2 regions of the Rhizobium sp. BK529 genome follow, and region 2 is predicted to be linked to the other one. Evidence: predicted binding sites of a transcription regulator. Region 2 holds the regulator's gene; the other holds the start of a gene.

Region 1 (7,567 bases), 280 kb from region 2:
ATGTCGGCATAAGGTCCTTTGTGATGCAGAACGGCATAGTCGCCGCCTTCCACCTTCAGCCGCTCCAGCGGTGCGTTGACTGCCGTCTCGCTACCAGCTGTCACACAGGCTATCGAGCGCAGTTTCTCGGGCTGCACCAGATCGGGGTCGTCGAGATAGACGCCGATCATCCGCATGTCGGGCTTTGCAAGTCCACGGGCGTAAAGCATGCCGAACAGCGTTTCGAAGGCCTTTCCGATCTCCATATAGGAGCCGGTATGAGGAACGCCGACCAATTCGAGCGGTGGAATGGTTTTCAGGGTGACATCAAACATGGCTTGCGCCTTTCCGGAGATTGAGAGTTCGAACTGCGTGTGGCTTCCCTCTTTCCGGTAACGTGCCGGCGGCATTCCGTAGACCGATTTGAAGATGCGGTTGAAGGACTGGAGATTAGGATAGCCTGATCGCTTCGCAATCTCGCTGACATCAAGATCCGTGCGGACGATGTCGCCCGCCGCGCGATGCAGCCGCAGCCGCTTGACGGTCGCCGCCAGCGTCTCGCCGTAAATCGCCCTGTAGATCCGATGCCAGTGATAGCTTGATAGGCAGGCAATCTCGGCCAGCCGCTCCATATCCAGATCCTCGTCCAGATGATCATGAATATAGGCCGAAACCCGTCTCAGACGGTCTTCGTAAAGCGCCCATACCATTTCAGCCACCATGTCAAACCCCGCTATTCGATCGGCTGCAGCAAAGCATAGCCTCATTTGACAAATCCTGCGGACTTCTCATGACACGCAGGAGGTCTGCGCCTTGTCGCGCTCGGAACAACCTCATGCAGAACAAAAGCGACGCTCGCCCAAAAAGAAAAGGCGGGAACATGTCCCGCCTTTGCAATCAATCCATGTTGGAGTTCAGCTTGCGAGTGCCGCCGCAACGGCCTCAAGCGCCTCGTCAGCCTTGGCGCCATCGGGGCCGCCGGCCTGGGCCATGTCAGGACGGCCGCCGCCGCCCTTGCCGCCGAGCGCTGCAGAGGCGACACGCACCAGATCGACCGCGCTGAAACGGTCGACGAGATCAGGCGTGACGGCGACGACTGCGCTTGCCTTGCCGTCTTCCGAAACGCCGATCAGCGTCACGACACCGGAGCCGATGCTGGCCTTGCCGTCATCGGCGAGACCCTTCAGATCCTTCGGGTCGACACCGGCCACGGCCTTGCCGAGGAACTTGACGCCGGCGACCTCACGCACGGCATCGGCAGAACCGCCCTGCCCGCCGCCCATGGCGAGCTTGCGCTTGGCATCGGCCAGTTCCTTTTCGAGTTTGCGGCGCTCGTCCATCAGCGCCTCGACTCGCGAGAGGACCTCGGACGGCTGAACCTTCAGCGAGGCAGCGAGCGTTTTCACGCGTTCGTCCTGCTCGGCAAGATATTCGCGCGCCGCTTCGCCGGTGACGGCTTCGAGACGGCGAACGCCAGCCCCGACAGCGCTTTCGCCAAGGATGCGAACGAGACCGATCTGGCCGGTGGCAGATACATGCGTACCGCCGCAGAGCTCAATCGAATAAGGCTTGCCGGCCTTGGCTCCATGCAGACTGGTGCCCATCGATACGACACGCACTTCATCGCCGTACTTTTCGCCGAAGAGCGCCATGGCGCCTTCTTCGATCGCGTCGTCGACGCTCATGAGGCGGGTCGTAACAGGCGCATTCTGCAGAATGATCTCATTGGCCATTTCTTCGACGGCTTTCAACTCCTCAGCCGTCATCGGCTTCGGATGCGAAACGTCGAAGCGCAGGCGCTCGGGGGCGACCAGCGAACCCTTCTGGGCGACATGGGTGCCGAGCACTTCGCGCAGCGCCTCATGCAGAAGATGCGTTGCCGAGTGGTTGGCGCGCAGGCGGGAACGGCGGGCGTGATCGACTGTCAGGACAACCGCCTCGCCGGTCTTGAACGCGCCTTCGACAACGGTGCCAGAATGCACGAACAGGCCTTCGCCCTTCTTCTGCGTGTCCGATATCTCAATCTTGCCGTGGTCGGTGGAGATGACGCCGGTATCACCCATCTGGCCGCCGGACTCACCGTAGAACGGCGTCTGGTTGACAACGATCTGCACTTTGTCGCCGGCCCTGGCCTCAGCGGCAACGGCGCCGTCCTTGACGATCGCTTGCACCACGCCTTCGGCCGTCTCGGTGTCGTAACCGAGGAACTCGGTCGCGCCATGCTTTTCCTTGAGCTCGAACCAGACGGTTTCGGTCGCCTTCTCGCCCGAGCCGGCCCAATGCGAGCGTGCCTCGGCCTTCTGGCGCTCCATCGCATCGGTGAAGCCCGAGATATCGACGCCGATTTCGCGGGCGCGCAGGGCATCCTGTGTCAGATCGAGCGGGAAGCCGTAGGTGTCGTAGAGCCTGAAGGCGGTCTCGCCGTCCAGCATGTCGCCCTTGGTCAGGTCGGCGGTCGCATCCGACAGAAGCGACAGGCCGCGCTCCAGCGTCTTGCGGAAACGGCCTTCTTCGAGCTTCAGCGTTTCAGAAATCAGGGCTTCGGCGCGCACCAGTTCCGGATAGGCACGGCCCATCTCCTGCACCAGCGTCGGCAGCAGCTTGTACATCAGCGGCTCCTTAGCGCCGAGAAGCTGGGCGTGGCGCATGGCGCGGCGCATGATGCGGCGCAGCACGTAGCCGCGGCCTTCGTTCGACGGCAGCACGCCATCGGCGATCAGGAAGGCCGACGAGCGAAGGTGATCGGCGATGACGCGATGGCTTGCGGAACCTTCAGCCTTGACGCCCATCGTATCCTCGATGGCGCCGATCAGCGTACGGAAGAGGTCGGTGTCGAAGACGCTCTGGACGCCCTGCAAAACGGCGGCCATACGCTCCAGGCCCATGCCGGTATCGATCGACGGGCGCGGCAGCGGATTGCGCACGCCGGGCTCGGTCTGTTCGAATTGCATGAAGACGAGGTTCCAGAATTCCAGGAACCGGTCGCCATCCTCTTCCGGCGAGCCGGGAGGGCCGCCCCAGATCTTCTCGCCCTGGTCGATGAAGATTTCCGAGCACGGACCGCAGGGGCCGGTATCGCCCATCTGCCAGAAATTGTCCGACGTCGGGATGCGGATGATCTTATCGTCGGAGAAGCCGGCAATCTTCTTCCACAGCGTCGCTGCTTCCTCGTCTTCGGAATAGACGGTCACCAGCAGGCGGTTCTTCGGCAGGTCGAAACCTTCGGTGACGAGCTTCCAGGCAAGCTCGATCGCATTCTCCTTGAAATAGTCGCCGAAGGAGAAGTTGCCGAGCATTTCGAAGAAGGTCAGGTGGCGCGCGGTATAGCCGACATTATCGAGATCGTTATGCTTGCCGCCGGCGCGCACGCACTTCTGCGAGGTGGTCGCCGTCGAGTAGGGACGCTTTTCCAAGCCGGTGAAGACGTTCTTGAACTGGACCATGCCGGCATTGGTGAACATCAGCGTCGGGTCATTGCGCGGCACGAGCGGGCTCGATGGAACGATCTCGTGGCCGTTCTTCTTGAAGTAGTCGAGGAAGGTCGACCGGATATCGTTTACACCGCTCATTTCATGCCCTTCGATGCTGCCAGCAGGCAGGTAAAATTAAATCCATCGGCTTTTATCGTTCGACCTAGCCACTGTCCAGCGAACAAACAAAACCGGCCGCATTCTCGTCACAGAATGCGGCCGGTTGGAATTCGATTCAGTTATGGCCGATCACATGTCGCCGGCGTCACCTGCATCGTCACCGGCGTCAGGGCCGCCATTCTGCAGGAAGCGGTCGGCGATCAGGCCGGCATTCTGGCGCAGCGCCGTTTCGATCTCGCGGGCGAGATCCGGATTGTCGCGCAGAAAGATCTTGGCGTTCTCGCGGCCCTGGCCGAGGCGCTGGCTGTTGTAGGAGAACCAGGCGCCGGACTTTTCGACGATGCCGGCCTTGACGCCGAGGTCGATGAGTTCGCCGGTCTTGGAAACGCCCTCGCCATACATGATGTCGAATTCGACCTGCTTGAAGGGAGGCGCCATCTTGTTCTTGACGACCTTGACGCGCGTCTGGTTGCCGATCACCTCTTCGCGTTCCTTCACCTGGCCGATGCGGCGGATGTCGAGGCGGACGGAGGCGTAGAACTTGAGGGCGTTGCCGCCCGTCGTCGTTTCCGGCGAACCGAACATGACGCCAATCTTCATGCGGATCTGGTTGATGAAGATCACCATGCAGTTGGACTTGGAGATCGAGGCCGTCAGCTTGCGCAGCGCCTGGCTCATCAGGCGGGCCTGCATGCCCGGCAGGTTGTCGCCCATTTCGCCTTCGATTTCGGCGCGCGGCGTCAGCGCTGCGACCGAGTCGACGACGAGAACGTCGATAGCGCCGGAGCGCACCAGCGTGTCGGTGATTTCGAGTGCCTGTTCGCCGGTATCGGGCTGGGAGATCAGCAGGTTCTGCAGATCGACGCCGAGCTTGCGGGCGTAGACCGGATCGAGCGCATGTTCGGCGTCGACGAACGCGCAGATGCCGCCCTTCTTCTGGGATTCGGCAATGGTCTGCAGAGCGAGCGTCGTCTTACCGGAGCTTTCCGGACCGTAAATCTCGATGATACGACCCTTCGGCAGACCGCCAATGCCGAGCGCGATATCGAGGCTGAGAGAACCTGTGGAAACCGTTTCGATCTCGACGATGTTCTCGTTCGAGCCGAGTTTCATGATCGAGCCCTTGCCGAACGACCGCTCAATCTGTGAGAGTGCCGCTTCGAGCGCCTTGCTTTTGTCCACCGATTTGTCCTCTACGAGCCGCAATGAATTCTGAGACATTCGATCCACCTTTAGGTTATTGACGCTGCTCAAGCAATGTCGCCGCTGATGCGAAGTTTGTACTCCATTTGTTCTTATTTCGCAATGGGGTTGCAAATAATTGAAAGAAAAAGGTAAAACGGCCTGTGTTCTATTTTTGTTTTATCGATGCAAAGCAACGGCTTAGTGTGCTTCGCCCCGTGAATGCGGCCACTTTGCCCGCCATTCGATTCGCTTCCGGAGTGCAGAAATGAGCGCTAAGATTCTCGTTCTCGGCGGCGCCCATATCGATCGCCGCGGCCGCATTTCCGGCGAGACGGCGCCGGGCGCCAGCAATCCCGGCACATGGTTCGAGGAACCCGGCGGCGGCGGCTTCAATGCGGCGCGCAATCTCGCCCGCCTCGGATTCGACGTGACGATGATTTCACCGCGCGGCGGCGACCCGATCGGCGAGATGGTGAGCGAGGCGGCGGACTTTGCCGGGATTAACGACCGCCCCTTCGTTTTCCTCGACCGCAAGACGCCGAGCTATACGGCGATCATCGAGAGGGACGGCAATCTGGTCATCGCGCTTGCCGATATGGATCTCTATCGATTCTTTGCACCGCGGCGGCTGTCGATCCGCTGGGTGCGTGACGCTTTCGCCGCCACCGATTTCATCCTCTTCGATGCCAATCTGCCCGAGGAAACAGCTGTCGCCATCGTTGCGAAAGCCAAGGCACTCGGCAGGCCGGTTGCGGCTATCGCCATCTCGCCGGCAAAGGTGGTGCGCCTCCTGCCCTGCCTCGACGGTATCGACTATCTCTTCCTCAACGAGGCCGAGGCTGCGGCCCTTGTCGGCGACCGCCCGGACGATGCTGCCGGCTGGCCGTCGCTGCTCGGTGACATCGGTGTTGGCGGAGCGGTCGTCACCCGCGGCCAGCGCGAGCTCGTCGCCTTCAAGGAAGGCCGTGCGCTCGTCCTGCAGCCGCCGATTTCCGACACTGTCGCCGATGTCACCGGTGCGGGAGATTCGCTTGCAGCCGGTACGCTCTCCGCCCTGATGCTCGGCTTGCCGCTCGAAGAAGCGGTTCGTCATGGCGCTGCTGCCGCAGCATTGACCGTCCAGTCATCGCATGCCGTGAACGAAAATCTTTCGCCTGACCTGCTCCGCGACATGCTTTCGCTTGTCCCGGCGGCGAGAATTCTGCATTGAAGCCGCTAAATCGATAAACGGATACGGATCATGACCAAACCCATCTCACCTCAGCTGCCGATTTCCTATTCGAAGGAAGTGGCCGCCGCCAAGCAGCGCGGCGCCCCGATCGTGGCGCTCGAATCGACCATCATCACCCATGGCATGCCCTACCCCGGCAATATCGAGATGGCGCGCAGCGTCGAATCGATCATCCGCGATCAGGGTGCCGTTCCCGCCACCATCGCCGTCATTCATGGCAGGCTGCATATTGGCCTCGAGGCTGCCGAACTGGAGCAGCTTGCCCAGGCCAAGGATGTCATGAAAGTTTCGCGCGCCGATATCGCCTTCGCGATCGCCGAACGCCGCACCGGGGCGACGACAGTAGCCGCCACGATGATTGCGGCGGCGCTTGCCGGCATCAAGGTCTTCGCCACCGGCGGCATCGGCGGCGTGCACCGCGGTGCTGAAGAAACCTTCGATATCTCTGCCGACCTCGAAGAGCTCGCCCGCACCGGCGTCATTGTCGTCTGCGCCGGCGCCAAGGCGATCCTCGATATTCCGAAGACGCTGGAAGTGCTGGAAACGCGTGGCGTACCCGTCGTTACCTATGAAAGCGACGAATTCCCGGCCTTCTGGTCGCGCTCGTCGGGCATCCGCAGCCCGTTGACGCTGAACAGTCCGGCGGCGATCGCCAATTTCCAGACCACGCGCGAACAGCTTGGCATCGAAGGCGGCATGCTGATCGCCAACCCGGTCCCGGAAGCCGACGAAATTGCTCGCGAGGAAATGGAAATCTATATCGAACGCGCCCTCGACAGCGCCGAGCGTGACGAAATCACCGGCAAGGCGGTAACGCCGTACCTGCTGAGCACGATCTTCGACCTGACGGATGGTCAGAGCCTGAAGACGAATATTGCGCTGGTGGAGAACAACGCTCGCCTGGCGGCCGAAATCGCCGTCGCACTCGGCGAATAAAGCCAGGGCGGACGGGTTTCGCCAGCAATTACATCGTGGAAAGACGTGAGGGGCGCACAGCGCCCCTTGTTCGTCTCAGCTATCCAGCGTCTCTTTCACCGCCACAGCCAGTTGCTTCAGCGAGAACGGCTTCGGCAGGAAGCCGAACTTGGCTTCCGGCGGCAGGTTGCGGGCGAATGCGTCTTCAGCGTAACCGGACACGAAGATGAATTTCAGGTCCGGATATTTCTTGCGTAGCTCACGCAGCAACGATGGCCCGTCCATCTCGGGCATGACAACGTCGGAGACGACGATATCAACCTTGCCTTCGAGTTCATCCATGATGTCGAGCGCTTCCACACCCGAGCCCGCCTCATAGACGGTATAGCCGCGCGTCTCCAACATGCGCTTGCCGCCGCGCCGCACTGCTTCCTCGTCCTCGACGAGAAGGATGACGGCCGAACCCGTCAGGTCTTCCGGCTGCTTCGGCTGAACGAGTTCCACTACATTTGCACCGCCTGAAGCAACTGCCTGATCCGAAGCTTCCGCTTCCGTGGCAACGGCCGGCTCGGCGATATGGCGCGGCAGGAAGATGCGGAAGGTGGTGCCCTTGCCGACTTCCGATTCCGGCTGGATGTAGCCGCCGGACTGCTTGACGATGCCATAG
Region 2 (7,567 bases):
CCGTCGTCAACTATGTCTGTCCGAGTGTCTGGGCATGGAAGGAATATCGGGCCCAGCGCATGCTCGCTTATGTCGATCATGTGCTGGCGGTGCTCCCGTTTGAGCCAGCAGCAATGCAGCGCCTCAATGGACCGGCGACCACTTATGTCGGACATCGCCTGATTGCTGATCCAGCCCTTCTGGAGACGCGTCGCCTGCGTGACGGTCGGCAGCCCGGCAACGGCACGATCCTGCTTCTTCCCGGCTCGCGTTCCTCTGAAATCAAGAAGCTTCTGCCCTATTTCGAGGTTGCAGCCCAGGAACTCGTCGCCCGCAATGGCCCGATGCGGTTCATTCTGCCGACCGTGGCGCACAAGGAAGCCCTTGTGCGAGAAATAACGGCGGGATGGACGGTCAAGCCTGACATCGTCGTCGGTGCCGAGGCGAAGTGGAAAGCTTTCGCAGAAGCCGATGCGGCCATGGCGGCATCCGGCACCGTTATCCTCGAACTGGCGCTTGCCGATGTACCCGTCGTTTCTGCCTACAAGGTGGACTGGATCATGCGCATGCTGACATCGGGCATCAAGACCTGGACTGGCGCGCTGCCGAACCTGATTGCCGACTACGCGGTCGTGCCGGAATATCTGAACGATATTGTTCGCGGCGCAAGCCTTGCGCGTTGGATGGAACGACTGTCGGCCGACACCTACCAGCTCAAAGCGATGAAGGAAGGCTACGAGCTCATCTGGCAGCGCATGCAGACTGAGAGGCCGCCTGGCGAACACGCGGCGCAGATCCTCCTCGATGTTCTAGCCAACAAAAAACCCGGCCATTTCTGAACTGACCGGGTTTTCTTTTTGCTTTGTCGCAGCGCCTAGCGCTTGGAAACCGGCACGTAATCGCGCTTCGGTTCGCCGATATAGAGCTGGCGCGGACGGCCGATACGCTGTTCCGGATCTTCGATCATTTCGTTCCACTGTGCGATCCAGCCGACGGTGCGGGCCAGAGCAAAGAGTACGGTGAACATGGTCGTGGGGAAGCCAAGGGCCTTCAGGGTGATGCCGGAGTAGAAGTCGATATTCGGATAGAGCTTCTTCTCGATGAAATATTCATCGGTCAGAGCGATGCGCTCCAGTTCCATTGCGACTTCGAGAAGCGGATCGTCCTTGATGCCGAGTTCGCCGAGAACTTCATGCGTCGTCTTCTGCATGATCTTGGCGCGCGGATCGTAGTTCTTATAGACGCGATGACCGAAGCCCATCAGGCGGAAGGGATCATTCTTGTCCTTAGCGCGGGCGATATATTCCGGAATGCGGTCAACCGAGCCAATTTCCGTCAGCATGTTGAGGGCTGCTTCATTGGCGCCGCCGTGAGCCGGGCCCCAGAGGCAGGCAATACCTGCGGCAATGCAGGCGAACGGGTTTGCACCCGACGAACCAGCGAGACGGACCGTCGAGGTCGACGCGTTCTGCTCATGGTCGGCATGCAGGATGAAGATGCGGTCCATGGCCCGCGCAAGCACCGGATTGACGACATATTCTTCGCAAGGGACGGCAAAGCACATGCGCAGGAAGTTAGATGCGTAATCCAGATCGTTCTTCGGATAAACGAAGGGCTGGCCGATATGGTATTTATAGGCCATAGCGGCAAGCGTCGGCATCTTGGCGATCATGCGCAGGCTGGCAACCATGCGCTGGTGCGGATCGGTGATGTCTGTCGAGTCATGATAGAATGCCGAGAGCGCGCCGACACAGCCACACATGACAGCCATCGGATGCGCGTCGCGGCGGAAGCCGGTGAAGAAGCGGCTCATCTGTTCGTGCACCATCGTGTGGTGCGTGACCCGGTAGTCAAAGTCCTTCTTCTGAGCGGCCGTCGGCAGTTCGCCGTAGAGCAGCAGATAGCAGACTTCCAGGAAGTCGCCGTGCTCGGCAAGTTGCTCGATCGGATAGCCACGATGCAGCAGAACGCCCTCGTCACCGTCGATATAGGTGATCTTCGATTCACAGGATGCGGTCGACGTAAAACCCGGGTCGTACGTGAAGGAGGCTGTGTTCTTGTAGAGTGCACCGATGTCGATGACGTCGGGCCCGACCGTGCCTTTTCGAACGGCGAGGTCGACTGATTTGTCACCGATTTTGATTGTAGCGCTTTGATCCGTCATGCTGATCCTCCGGGGTGGCGGTTGGCGCCGCAAAAGCGCCATAAGGGTTAAGCGTCCTAACCGATAGCTATATGATCGGGAAGCTAATGCCAAGTTACCCTGATGCCATTTTGTGCATCGCGGCATCATCTTTTAGGCACTGCAGCGATGATCTGCATGCATATCAGAACACTATGATTTGGCTGGTTTTTTTGCTCCAGCAGAATTTTCCTCCTATTTCAATCGATTATTGTTTGCGCGTTTTCATCCCAGGTTGCATTCTGCTGGTATCCGGGGGCGGGTCCAGACGATTATGACGGGGTTCGAGACAAGAGAACGGCAGGCCCAGTCCATCGATGAAAAGATGGATTTTGTTGCTGTCGGTCCGCGCGCCATTGTCACGCAACCGGCGCGGACGCAGGCATCAGTCCCGTTTCGATGGCGATTGTCAGCCGCTGCGAAACGATGCGTCGAGTCGTCGATGCGGATGGTGTCGGAAGAGGCGGGGCATGGCCGCCTTGTCCTGTTCTCGCCGGTCTTTCTCGGGGCAGGTGCCGCAACCTGGTTTTTGATGGCTGCGGATTTTCCGGCCACGTCGGCTTTGCTCTGCCTGCTTGTTCTCGTCATTGCTGTTACGCTCTGCGGATATGAGCGCCCAAAGCTACAGGCGACGCTGATGGCCGTCCTTCTCTTTGTTGGAGGAATGCTTTCGGCACAGATCGAAACTTGGCGGGCTCGGACAGTCATCCTCGATTCCGCGGTGACGACGACCGTCACTGGCCGTGTCGAACGCCGCGAAGGTGATGGGCCGGGGCGCTGGCGTTATATTCTTGGCGTCAGCCGAACGGATGCCCCTGAGGTCAAGCGTCCGCCTGAACGCATTTCGGTGCTCGTACGCGGTGCCAAAGAGGCTTTCGAGCTCGGCGCCGTTATCGAGGGCCGGGCACGCCTGACGCCTCCGGCGGGACCAGCCCTCCCGCAGCTATATGACTTTGCCTTCGGCGCCTACTACGATGGGATAGGTGCCAACGGCTTTTTCTACGGTGCGCCGAAGGAGGTTGCATCGCAACCGGTGCAAGAGGGATCGGTTGGTGAGGTCGTCCTTGAATGGCTCTTTCGTCTCAGAAGTGGCATTGGCGATCGCATCCGTTCCGTCCTGCCCGGCGATACCGGCGCCTTTGCTGCCTCTCTTGTTACCGATGAGCGACGCGCAATCTCCGATGAAACGACCGAGGCGCTGCGGCAATCGGGGCTTGCCCATATCGTTGCAATTTCCGGCCTCAACATGGCGTTGTCGGCCGGAATCTTCTATGTCGGTCTGCGCGTCATTCTCAGCCTGTTTGCGAGCGTTGCCCAGGCCTGGCCGACGAAGAAGATCGCCGCAGCCGGTGCGCTTGCCGCAGTGACGGCCTATTATCTGATCTCTGGCTTTGCCGTATCCGCCGAACGCGCCTTCATCATGATGGCGATCATGCTGATTGCCGTCTTTTTTGATCGGCCGTCGATCAGCCTCAGAAACGTAGCCCTATCCGCTCTCGTAATTCTTGCAGTCTCGCCATCTGAAGTGCTCGGGCCAAGCTTCCAGATGTCCTTTGCCGCAACGCTTGCCCTGGTTGCCGGCTACGATCTCTGGAAAGGGCGGCCAATGCGAGAGAATGCCCTCGCCAAATTGCCGATCATGAAACCTCTTTTCATGATCGGGGGCTTTTTTGGCGGCATCTTTCTGACCTCGCTGATTGGCGGCTTCTCGACCGCACTATTCTCGATCGAACATTTCCATCGGCTGAGCACTTACGGATTACCCGCAAACCTTGCGGCCATGCCAGTCATTTCCTTCATTGTCATGCCGTCCGGCATGATGGCGATGCTGCTGATGCCCTTCGGCCTCGACGGTCCGCTTTGGCAGATCACGGGATTCGGTCTCGATCTTGTGATCAAGATCGCAAAGACGGTATCGGATTGGGGCGGCAACATAGATGTAGGCCGTTTGCCCGGCTGGTACTTCCCGACGGCAGTCTTCGGCTTCCTGCTGTTGACGCTGCTCAAAAGCCGGCTGCGGCACGCCGGAACGGCGATCGTCGCGGCCTCAACGCTAACTGTTGCGCTGCTGCCGGGAAACTCTGCACCTGATGTCGCCATCGCCGAAGACGGCGGTTTGGTCGCTGTCGTTGATGGTGAGGCGATGGCTTCGAACCGCGAAAAACCGCCTTCCTTCATCTTTCAGCAATGGCAGCGGGCACTTGCGATCGAGGAGCACCAGAAGCCGATCATGATCACGGATGCCAACGCGCCCGCTGCGCCGGAAGGCAAAAGATTGAAGTTCTCGCCAGATCAGCTGGATGAATCCAGAGAGGTGATGATACAGGCTGTGGCCACCGGCCCGCCGTTGCGCTTCACCTGCCTGAAGGGTGCCTGGTGTACAGTCTCGCTCAAGAATGGGAAGCAACTAACGGTCATCAATAACGCAGCCTATCTCGGACCTGCCTGCGATACGGCGGATATCGTCGTCACGCCTGTTCACCTGCGGTTTGACCGCTGCCGCTCCGGCGCAATGCTTTTCACCGGCGAGACGCTGCGCAAAACGGGTTCAGTTGAACTTCGTTTCACTGATAAGGGGCTGCAGGTAGCAACCGCATTCGATACCTTACTGCGACCCTGGATGCGCCACCGCGCCTATGATTGGCGCAGCGATACATTTGCTGACGACAGACCGTCACCGATCAGTGATAGCGGCGAATAAGCCCAACGAGTTTGCCCTGTACCTTGACGCGATCCGGCGGGAAGATGCGTGTCTCGTAGGCAGGGTTTGCAGCTTCGAGTGCAATCGATGCGCCCTTGCGGCGGAAGCGCTTGAGCGTCGCTTCCTCGTCATCGACGAGTGCCACGACGATATCGCCTGGATTGGCTGTGCTGCCGTTGCGGATGATGACCGTGTCGCCATCGAAGATGCCGGCTTCGATCATCGAGTCGCCGCGAACTTCGAGCGCATAATGTTCGCCCGAGCCCAGCATGTCGGAGGAAACGGTAATGTCGTGTGTGTTGTTCTGGATTGCCGAGATCGGCACGCCGGCAGCGATCCGACCCATGACCGGCACGGAGACGGCATTGCCATTGTCGGCAACAGGTGCCGGCTTTGCCGGAGCGGGAGGCGCAACATGCTGCGGCTTGCCAAGGCTGCCTTCTATGACGCTTGGCGAAAAGCCGCGCCGCGGCTGCAGGCTCGGGTTATAGGCTTCCGGCAATTTGATGACTTCGAGCGCACGCGCCCGGTTCGGAAGCCGGCGAATGAAGCCGCGTTCTTCGAGCGCGGTGATCAGCCGGTGAATGCCGGATTTCGATGCCAGATCCAGGGCATCCTTCATCTCGTCGAAAGATGGCGGAACGCCGGATTCCTTCATCCTTTCATGAATGAAAAGAAGAAGTTCCTGTTGTTTGCGCGTGAGCATGGCGTATACCCCAGTATTGAAACAAATCCAGAACAGACACTATATGTTCCATATGTGTTCCGCAAGTGGCTAAATTTTCGTAAAACTTCTGTTCATTCTGCTGAGAATTTTATTTTTATCGCCGGAAAAGCCATCCGGCCTTGCTTCGGAACGCCTGTCGAAGCACATCATCCTGACGATGGCAGGAGAGCAGCTGATGACCCAAGACACGTATCCGATCGATCATCTCGTTTTGCCGGTTACCGACATTGCGCTCGCACGCGAAAGGCTGGGCAAACTGGGCTTCACCGTCGCGCCGGATGCACGTCATCCCTTCGGCACGGAAAATGCCTGCGTTTTCTTCGCGGACAAAACCTACCTCGAGCCGTTGGGCGTTGCGAGTGTCGAAGAGAGCGAGAGGACGGCGCGGAGAGGCAACGTCTTCACCGCCCGCAACCAGGCTTTTCGCTTCCGGTGCGGCAGCGAGGGACTGTCTGCCATCGCCTTCAGTACAAGGGATGCCAAGCACGATCATGCTCGATTCGTTAAGGGCGGCGTCAGTGCCGGATCCGTGTTGCAGTTCGAGCGCCCCGTAAAAATGCCTGATGATGCCGAAAGCGTTGCTGGCTTCCGGCTTGCCTTCGCCGGCGATCTCAGGGCGCCGGATTTCTTCCTCTTCGCCGTTGAACGCATCAACCCGCTGCCAGCCGACCGGGGTGCGCTGGAGGCGCATGCCAACGGCGTGACCGGCATTGCCGAAATTGTGCTTGGGGCGCCGGAGCCTACGGCCTTCAGCGAATTCGTTACTGCGACGGTAAAAGCCACCTCTGTCGAGGAAACGAGTTTTGGGCTCGACGTGTCCACCGATAACGCAAAGATCAGTCTGATGACCCCGGAGGGGTTGGAGGCCTATTTCGATTTGGTCACGCCGGATACGGATCGCGGCCTGCGTGGCCGGGCGATCCTCTTTGCTGTCGGCGATCGGACAGTGACAGAAGCGCATTTGGCTGCTAACGGGGTGACCTATACACGCAAGGGCAACCGTATTCTGGTGGAGCCCGCGCCCGGCCAGGGCGTGCTCTTCGCTTTCGAGGAAACATCATGAGCACCAATACCAATTCCGTGGTGACGGTCGGCGAGGGTGCCGGCAAGGTCACCTTCTCCAACACCGGCCGCCTGTCGCTGATCGCTGGTGCCTGCGAACTGGAAAGCCGCGATCACGCGTTCATGGTTGCCGGGACCCTGAAGGAGCTTTGCGCCAAGCTCGGCATCGGCCTCGTCTACAAGACCTCTTTCGACAAGGCGAACCGCTCGTCCCTGTCGAGCAAGCGCGGCGTCGGCCTTGAGAAAGGGCTGGAAATCTTTGCCGATCTGAAGAAGGAACTCGGCATTCCGGTTCTGACTGACATCCATAATGAAGAACAATGCGTCGAAGTGGCCAAGGTCGTCGATATTCTGCAGATACCCGCCTTCCTGTCCCGCCAGACGGATCTTTTGGTGGCCGCCGCCAAGACCGGCCGCGTTATCAATGTCAAGAAGGGCCAGTTTCTGGCGCCCTGGGATATGAAGAACGTCCTTGGCAAGCTGAACCAGAGCGGCAATCCCAACATCCTGCTCTGCGAACGCGGCGCGTCCTTCGGCTATAATACGCTGGTCTCCGACATGCGTTCCCTGCCGATCATGGCAGCAACGAGTGCGCCGGTCATCTTCGACGCCACGCACTCGGTCCAGCAGCCGGGCGGGCAGGGGGAAACGTCCGGGGGAGAGCGGCAATTCGTGGAAACGCTGGCACGTGCGGCCGTGGCTGTCGGCGTCGCCGGCGTCTTCATCGAAACCCATCAGGATCCCGACAATGCGCCCTGCGACGGCCCCAACATGGTCTACCTCAGGGACATGCCGCGGCTTCTGGAAAAGCTCCTGGCCTTCGACGCGGTTGCCAAGCGCTGACAGTCAAAAGCCTGACATGATCGTGCTATAGCGACGATCAGAGATGCAGGTCGAACGTGTCGCAAACCGCCAT

Evidence for each region. Region 2 encodes LexA, which represses DNA repair genes until DNA is damaged. Its sites were predicted from a motif close to TGTTCNNNNTGTGTTCNG; they were not measured.
Region 1: the regulator LexA is predicted to act here: its motif matches at 4,917-4,934, upstream of recA (recombinase RecA).

The regions. Positions count from the first base shown of each region.
Region 1 covers NZ_JACIAU010000001.1:1,381,395-1,388,961, reverse strand. The annotation lists gene FHX08_RS07050 (GyrI-like domain-containing protein) at 1-701, opposite strand, end outside; gene alaS (alanine--tRNA ligase) at 894-3,548, opposite strand; gene recA (recombinase RecA) at 3,699-4,790, opposite strand; gene FHX08_RS07035 (carbohydrate kinase family protein) at 5,020-5,964, shown strand; gene FHX08_RS07030 (pseudouridine-5'-phosphate glycosidase) at 5,995-6,921, shown strand; gene cckA (cell cycle histidine kinase CckA) at 6,997-7,567, opposite strand, start outside.
Region 2 covers NZ_JACIAU010000001.1:1,660,517-1,668,083, reverse strand. The annotation lists gene lpxB (lipid-A-disaccharide synthase) at 1-818, shown strand, start outside; gene gltA (citrate synthase) at 854-2,143, opposite strand; gene FHX08_RS08380 (ComEC/Rec2 family competence protein) at 2,436-4,862, shown strand; gene lexA (transcriptional repressor LexA) at 4,843-5,568, opposite strand; gene FHX08_RS08370 (VOC family protein) at 5,765-6,652, shown strand; gene kdsA (3-deoxy-8-phosphooctulonate synthase) at 6,649-7,494, shown strand.